2 regions of the Arthrobacter ramosus genome follow, and region 1 is predicted to be linked to the other one. Evidence: riboswitches for the same ligand, from Rfam matches in the RefSeq annotation. Region 1 holds a riboswitch; the other holds the start of a gene.
What was found. Region 1 has a riboswitch for thiamine pyrophosphate ahead of thiC (phosphomethylpyrimidine synthase ThiC). Riboswitches for the same ligand answer to the same signal wherever they lie in the genome.

Region 1 (4,168 bases):
TTAGCGGACGGCGACCCGCAGGCGGTTGCGCCACGGGTCCTCGAAGCGCAACTCCTGGCCGGTGTGGTGGGAGGCAATGCCGGCAACCTTGAGGCGGTCGTCGAGCGCGCCGACGTCGTCTCCTGACGGCACCTCGATGACAACCTCGCCGAGACCGAGCGTGTCCTTGCGTGGACCTGCGCCGCGACTGTTCCAGACATTCATGGCCATGTGGTGGTGGTAGCCGCCCGCGGAGACGAACAGGGCCTGCCCGTGCCACCCGGCGGTCTGCTCGAAGCCCAAGGTGTCGACGTAGAAATCATGGGCGGTCTGCACATCGCCCACCTGGAGGTGGACATGCCCGACGCCGGCGCCCGCCTCATGCTGGCCTGTCACCGCCGCTTCGTTCAGGTATTGCTGGAGGTAGCGCTGCGGCGGGAGCGGCAGGCTGTCCATGACGACCGAACTGCCATTCCACTCCCAGCCTTCGCGGGGCTTGTCGTAGTAGAGCTCAATGCCGTTGCCCTCAGGGTCGGTGAAGTAGAAGGCCTCGCTGACCAGGTGGTCCGCGCTGCCGACGAAGGCGTGGGGTTCGTACTGCGCGGCCGAGGCAACAGTCGCGGCGAGCGAGGATTGGTCTTCGAAGAGCAAGGCCGTGTGGAAGAGTCCAGCCTCTCCGCGACCCGGGATCTGGAGCCCGGAGGCCGGCGCGAGGTGCACCAACGGCTTGCCGAGCCTGCCGAAGTAGAGTCCGCCATCCTGTTCGGCCACGACCTCCAGCCCCAGCGCCCGCTGGTAGTAGTCGACCATGAGCTTCATGTCCCCCACTTTGAGCATGACCGTACCCATGGTGAGTTCGGCAGGAAGGAGATCCTGGCTGGATGTGATGGTCATGTGAAACTCCCGGCTTTTTGTGGCGCCGCCCTTCGGCAACCTCTATCTATCTAAATTACTTGAAGCTTCAATTTATTCCTAATGCCCGGCGCTTCCTGAAATATGTCCCCTCAGCACGGTGCATTGCGGATTCAGCACCACCTCAAGTGACGCACGGGGATCGTTTGCGTAGAGCACGACGTCGGCACTGGCACCTTCGCTGATGCCGTCGGCACCCAGCCACTCGCGTGCGGACCAGCAGGCGGCATCGAGGGCGGCGGCCGCCGGAAGGCCCGCGCGGTGCAGTTCCAGGATTTCCTCGCCGATCCGGCCGTGCTTGATGACGCTGCCGGCGTCGGTCCCGGCGTACACCCGCACTCCGGCGTCGAATGCCTCGGCGACGCGTTCATGCCTGCGCTCCCACAGCCTGGTCATGTGCGCGGCGTAACGCGGGAACTTCGCTTCCGCCTGCTTCGCGATGTCCGGAAAAGTCGCAATGTTGATGAGCGTGGGGACGATCGGCACACCCTGGTCCAGCAGCCGGGGAATATGGTGCGGCAACAGACCGGTGGCGTGCTCGATGCAGTCGATGCCGGCGTCGAGCATGTCGTCGATAGTCCCTTCGGCGAAGCAATGGGCAGTCACCCGGGCTCCCTCGTCGTGTGCCGCGGTGACCGCGTCCTTGACGATGGCGGCCGGAAAGGACGGGCCAAGATCCCCTGCCGAGCGGTCGATCCAGTCCCCTACGATCTTGACCCAGCCGTCTCCGGACCGTGCCTGCTTGCGCACGGCCTCCACGAGATCCTCGGGCTCGACTTCTTCGGCCAGTCCGGGGATGTACCGGCGTTGCCTGGCGATGTGCCTGCCCGCGCGGATGATCCTCGGCATGTCCGTCCGGCGCTGCAGCCAGCGCGTGTCGCTTGCGGATCCTGCGTCGCGGATCAAGAGCGTCCCGGCGTTCCGGTCCGCCGTTGCCTGCAGTCGGGCAGTCTCGTCGTCCACCGCTCCGCCCCTCCCCAAACCAACATGACAGTGCGCGTCGACAAGGCCGGGCAGCACCCATCCGTCCAGGACGACGTCCGGCGCGGCAGGAGGCCGCAGAAAGGTCAGCCGTCCGTCGACCGACCAGAGGCCGCGCCGTTCCTTTTCCGGCCCGGTGAGGACGGCGCCGCTGAACTCGGTGATTTCCGCCATGATTCCACCCTAGTTCCCGGGGCCGTTGCCGGCCCGGTCACATCTGTCCTCGGTCACATCTCTCCCAAGCACCCACAGCTGTGGTAACTTCGTCTACGACCACACGGGGGCCCTTGCAAGGGCTGAGATCGGGCTGACGCAGCCTGCGACCGTTGAACCTGTCCGGGTAATGCCGGCGAAGGAAGTGAGTAATCCTTTGAGCACCAAAGAAACACAGCTGAGCCCTACCCAAAACGGATCGGCGCAAGAGGTGACACAATCCCTCAAGTCCCATTCCCTCGCGTTCCTGGAAGATGCAGAGTCGGGAATCCGGGTTCCAGTGACTGAAATCGCCTTGGAACCGTCCCCCAACGGCGAGGCCAACGCGCCTTTCCAGGTGTACCGCACCGCGGGGCCCGGCAGTGACCCTGTGATTGGCCTGGAGCCGTTCCGGAGCGAGTGGATCGAAGCCCGCGGCGATACCGAGGCATACAGCGGCCGCGAACGGAACCTGCTCGACGACGGCAAGTCGGCCGTGCGCCGCGGCGCCGCCTCCGCAGAGTGGAAGGGCGCACAGCCGGTGCCCCGCCGCGCCGTCGAAGGCAAGAACGTGACACAGATGCACTATGCCAAGCAGGGCATCGTGACGCCCGAAATGCAGTTCGTGGCACTTCGCGAGAACTGCGATGTCGAACTTGTCCGCAGCGAAGTCGCCGCCGGCCGTGCCATCATTCCCAACAACATCAACCACCCCGAATCCGAACCGATGATCATCGGCAAGGCCTTCCTCGTGAAGATCAACGCCAACATCGGCAACTCGGCCGTCACCAGTTCCATCTCCGAAGAAGTGGACAAGCTGCAGTGGGCCACGCAATGGGGCGCCGACACGGTCATGGACCTGTCCACGGGCGACGACATCCACACCACCCGCGAATGGATCATCCGCAACTCGCCCGTCCCGATCGGCACCGTGCCCATCTACCAGGCCCTCGAGAAGGTCAACGGCGAAGCCAACAAGCTCACTTGGGAAATCTTCCGCGACACCGTCATTGAACAGTGCGAGCAGGGCGTGGACTACATGACCATCCACGCCGGCGTGTTGCTGCGGTACGTGCCACTCACCGCGAACCGCGTGACGGGCATCGTTTCCCGTGGCGGCTCCATCATGGCCGGCTGGTGCCTGGCGCACCATGAGGAAAACTTCCTTTACACCCACTTCGACGAACTCTGCGAAATCTTCGCCAAGTACGACGTCGCGTTCTCGCTCGGCGACGGCTTGCGCCCGGGAGCGACGGCGGACGCCAACGACGCCGCACAGTTCGCCGAGCTCGACACGCTCGCGGAGCTCACGAAGCGGGCGTGGAAGTACGACGTGCAGGTCATGGTGGAGGGCCCCGGGCACATCCCGTTCCACCTCGTCCGGGAGAACGTCGAGCGGCAGCAGGAACTGTGCGACGGCGCACCGTTCTACACCTTGGGCCCGCTTGTGACCGACGTTGCTCCGGGCTACGACCACATCACCTCGGCCATCGGCGCCACGGAGATTGCGCGCTACGGAACCGCGATGCTCTGCTACGTCACCCCGAAGGAACACCTGGGCCTGCCAAACAAGGACGACGTCAAGACAGGCGTGATCACCTACAAAATCGCCGCCCACGCCGCGGACCTTGCGAAGGGACACCCCGGCGCCCACGAACGCGACGATGCCCTGTCCAAGGCCCGCTTCGAGTTCCGCTGGCGTGACCAGTTTGCGCTGTCATTGGATCCGGTCACGGCCGAAGCGTTCCACGACGAGACTCTCCCGGCGGAACCGGCCAAGACGGCGCATTTCTGCTCCATGTGCGGACCGAAATTCTGCTCCATGCGCATCAGCCAGGACATCCGCGACGAATACGGCTCCGCGGATTCCCAGGCAGCCATCGCGGAAATGTACAGCGGGATGCGCGAAAAGAGCGAGGAATTCCTGGCATCCGGCGGCAAGGTCTACTTGCCCGAGCTCGAGATTCCCGCAGGAAAACGTTGAGTGACGTCAGGAAGCCTGAACTGATCAGGAAGCTTGCACTGATCCGGCGCGGCTGACATCCGCGATGAAGGACCGGATCATCCGGTCTCCTTCAACTGAGTCATGAGGCCGGTGTCCTCC
Region 2 (4,168 bases), 200 kb from region 1:
CGGCTCCACCGGGGACGCGGTTCAGGGTTACGTAGTCTCCAACGGAAACCTTTTCTTGGCGGCCGCCTGCGCGGACAATCGCGTACACCACTTGGGCACTCACTTCTCTCGACGTTTATTACTAAATTTGCGTGCGGAACCCCGATCCGAAAACGGGCCTGGTTCACGCTGTGCCTCAACGCCGTGGACTCCGGTACGGAATCCATGAGTCATCCCTCGAATAGTTCCAAATGAAAGGTCAGTTCCAAATGAACAGTTTCTGGGGGCATAACCCAAGTGTTGGCGTAAGCACCGAAGATCTAGATTACGCTAGTTTCGCCTTCGGCTGCAAATGAGGCCAGGTCCGGGGGCTGCCACGTGATGACTGCCACAGACTGGCTATGCGCCACCCGGTACCGTGCCCGTCCACCTTACCCTGCCGGCCGGGAAAAGCTCGGATCCTCAGTCCGACACGCTGCAGCGCCCGCCGGAACAGGCGCTTCATCCTGTCCTTCCCCGGCAGGAACCGGGTTCAGCCGTGCAACCTTGGAGCATCGAAGAACGCCGTTTCGTAACGGCAGGATTGGGCAAACGCCTCCATCATGGCGGCACGCTCCGCAGGTGATGCGGCCTGCGCGGCGGCGTCCGTGATGTCGATCGCCTTGCGGGTGGCCTCGGCGAACGCCTCGTCTGCGTATGTACGCAGCCAGTCCGCATAAGGGTGCTCGTCCGACGCTCCCGCCTGTAGATAGCCATGGTGGAGCTGCTGTCCCACCTCGGCGTACAACCAGTAGCAAGGCAGCACGGCAGCCAGCAGGACGGCATAGCTGCCCGACGCCGACGCCGCAAGCAAGTGGTCCACGTAGGCCTTGGTGACCGGGCCCAGCTCTCCGCTTACCTGGCGTCCGCTGAGCCAATTCCGATGCAGCTCGGACTCGACTTCAAGGCACATCTGCGAGCCGCGGGCCCAGAACAGCTGTTCGGTTTCGTTTGGGGCGAGGGCGCTTGCCCGCGCCAGGACCCGGGAATAGCCGTTGAGATAGATGGCATCCTGCGACAGGTAATAGCTGAACTGCGCCTCGCTGAGCCCACCGGACTGCAAGTGCTGGATGAAGTCCAAGCCATAAATGGCCGCAAGTTCCGTTTGGGCGGCGTCCCACATCCGGACGGCAAAGTCGCCCGGTTGAAGGGCGTGCCGGAGCGCGTGGAAATGATGGATCGGCCCGTTGCCCTTCCCCACTTCCAGCACCTCGGACTGGATCAGCGCCTCCTGAAGCCAAGGCTTGACCACACGCAAGGCGGACTCCCAATCGCCGAGCCGCGCCTTGGCCGTCGCCATCGCCGACGACAGGGAGCATCCCGTGCCATGGCTGTTGCGGGTCTCCACCCGTCGCCCGGCGAATTCCACCACGTCCTGGCTCAGGACTCCCCCGGTGTTGACCAGGGCGTCGGGGCAGCCCGCTCCCTGAAGATGGCCACCCTTCACCAGGACGGTGTTCCCACAGGCGGCAGCCAGGCGTTTGCCTTGCTCCAACGCCGATGCCCAGTCAGTGGCTTCAGGTTCGCCAAGCAGCATGGCCAATTCAGGAAGGTTGGGGGTCACCAAGTCAGCGAGGGGCAGAAGCTCCCGCAGGGCAGTTTCAGCGGACTCCGCCAGGAGCCGGTCGCCGCTGGTGGCGATCATCACCGGATCCAGCACGACGACGGCGGGACGCGCCTCGCCGAGCCAGCGGCGGACTTCGTGGATGACCGCCGCGTCCCCGAGCATGCCGATCTTGACGGCATCAACCGTGATGTCGTCGCTAATGGCGTCCAACTGCTGGCGCAGGAACTCCACGGGAGGCACGTGGACGGCAGTGACTCCCTGGGTGTTCTGCACGGTGAGCGCCGTGATGACGGCCATGCCATAGCCGCCGTTGGCCGCGATGCTCTTCAGGTCTGCCTGGATCCCGGCACCACCCGAAGGATCCGAGCCGGCAATGCTGAGGACCCTCGGGATAGGTCGCCGGACGGCCTTGAGCGGGTAGACGGCTGATTGCGCCGAAACTGTCATGCGAGACATCCCTTCGCCGGTGCTAACCGGACAGGTTCAACGGGTCTGGTCTCAGCCGGCTTGGTGCGCGGCACCCCGTGTCAGTCCCCTAGCTTAACCCGGATCACACCTCGCCCGCTGAAATCCCCCTTTGCAACCGCACTGTGGGGAGGTCCGGTGGATTGGCCGGCAACGCCGAAGCCCCGGCGGTTTCCACAGGAGCGAAAACGGCCGGGGCTTCGGACAGGGTACTGCGCTTAGAGTTCGGACTTGGGCACGCCGACTCCGAGGATGATCGGTTCCGCTGCCGCCGTCGCCTTCGCGGGACCCGCGTCCGTCGCCTTGGCCTCGTGCGCGGCCCCACCGGAGGCAGCCGCGGCAACCTCGTGGTGCTCCACGTTGGTGGCGTTGGCGGAACCCTGGGCCCGGCTGGCACTACGGTTGCGGCGGCCTCGGCGTCCACGCGAACCCGATTCCCCGCTTGCAACGCCCGCGGGGGCCCCTGCGGGCGCTTCTTTGGCTTCTGTTGCCGTCGCCGCGGTCTCCGGAGCTTCTCCAAGGCCCGCGAATGCCTGTGCCAACAGATCCAGGCTCATGGCAGGTGCACCACTCGCCGGCTCCTCTTCGTGGTGTACGAAGGGCAACGCAACTTCCTCGCCGCCGAATCGCAGCACAGGCTTCGAACGTTCCTCGCTACTCGAAGCAGCGGCGGGAGCCTGGACCGGGGCCGCGGGGGCCTGGACCGGGGTGGCTTCCGCTACGTGCCGGTCGGCGAGCAATTCCGCCGCGTGGTGGAGCTCGTCGTCGTGCAGGTGGGCAGCGTGGGCTGCAGCCGCGATGGTGGCAAGGGCTGCGCGGGTGGCCGCCTGGCGATTCGGATCAGTGGATTCCACTGTATGGACCGGCACAGGAGGGGTGATCGGGAGCTCGGCCGTCCCCTGCCCTGTCCCCCTGCCGCGCCGACGCTTGCGCTGCTCCGGGCGGACGGCCGGCTGCGATTCCGTCCGCGGGTGGTGGTGTTCAGCGGCCACCACGTTGGCCCGACGGTGCTCCACAGGCTCGTCGTGCGTGACGATTCCACGACCGGCGCACGTTTCGCACTGCTCGCCGAAGACCTCAAGCAGGCCGGTGCCCATGCGCTTGCGGGTCATCTGCACCAATCCAAGCGACGTCACTTCGGCGACCTGGTGCTTGGTGCGGTCCCGGCCGAGGCACTCGACCATGCGGCGCAACACGAGATCGCGGTTGGATTCCAGGACCATGTCGATGAAGTCGATGACGATGATTCCGCCGATATCGCGCAAGCGAAGCTGGCGCACCACTTCCTCGGCAGCCTCAAGGTTGTTCTTGGTGACGGTTTCCTCAAGGTTGCCACCGCTGCCGGTGAACTTCCCGGTGTTGACGTCAACAACCGTCATGGCCTCGGTGCGGTCGATCACGAGCGAACCACCGGAGGGCAGGAAGACCTTGCGCTCCAATGCCTTGTGGATCTGTTCGTCCACGCGCCATGCCGAGAAGATGTCCTGATCCGAGGTCCACTTTTCGAGGCGTCCCACCAGATCGGGCGCCACATAGGTGACGTAGGCCTCGATGGTGTCCCAGGCTTCATCGCCGGAGACGATGAGCTTGGAGAAGTCCTCGTTGAAGACGTCGCGGACAACCTTGATGGTGAGGTCCGGTTCGCCATACAGCACTTCCGGGGCCAGGACCTTGGTGGACGTGGACTGGCTTTCGATGCCTTCCCACTGGGCCCGCAGGCGGTTGATATCGTGCGTCAGCTCTTCCTCGGAAGCACCCTCGGCTGCGGTGCGGACAATGACGCCCGCGTTCTCCGGGAGGCGATCCTTGAGGATCTTCTTCAGACGGTTGCGCTCGACGTCGGGCAGCTTGCGGGAAATACCGGTCATTGAACCGCCGGGCACGTACACAAGGTAGCGGCCGGGAAGCGAAATCTGGCTCGTCAGGCGTGCGCCCTTGTGGCCCACGGGGTCCTTGGTGACCTGGACCAGCACGGAATCGCCTGATTTCAGGGCGTTTTCGATCCGGCGCGGTTTGCCTTCCAGGGTGACGGCATCCCAGTTGACTTCACCGGCGTACAGCACGGCGTTGCGGCCGCGTCCGATGTCCACGAACGCAGCTTCCATCGACGGCAGAACG

Region 2: another riboswitch for thiamine pyrophosphate. It lies ahead of thiD (bifunctional hydroxymethylpyrimidine kinase/phosphomethylpyrimidine kinase); the one in region 1 lies ahead of thiC (phosphomethylpyrimidine synthase ThiC).

What each region holds. Positions count from the first base shown of each region.
Region 1 is NZ_BAAAWN010000001.1:1,553,136-1,557,303, reverse strand. Features, by position in the region: gene ABD742_RS07300 (VOC family protein) at 1-873, opposite strand; gene ABD742_RS07295 (amidohydrolase family protein) at 952-2,046, opposite strand; TPP riboswitch at 2,140-2,247, shown strand; gene thiC (phosphomethylpyrimidine synthase ThiC) at 2,243-4,048, shown strand; gene ABD742_RS07285 (alpha/beta fold hydrolase) at 4,073-4,168, opposite strand, start outside.
Region 2 is NZ_BAAAWN010000001.1:1,757,185-1,761,352, reverse strand. Features, by position in the region: gene rplU (50S ribosomal protein L21) at 1-91, opposite strand, end outside; gene thiD (bifunctional hydroxymethylpyrimidine kinase/phosphomethylpyrimidine kinase) at 512-2,032, opposite strand; TPP riboswitch at 2,024-2,120, opposite strand; gene ABD742_RS08220 (Rne/Rng family ribonuclease) at 2,269-4,168, opposite strand, start outside.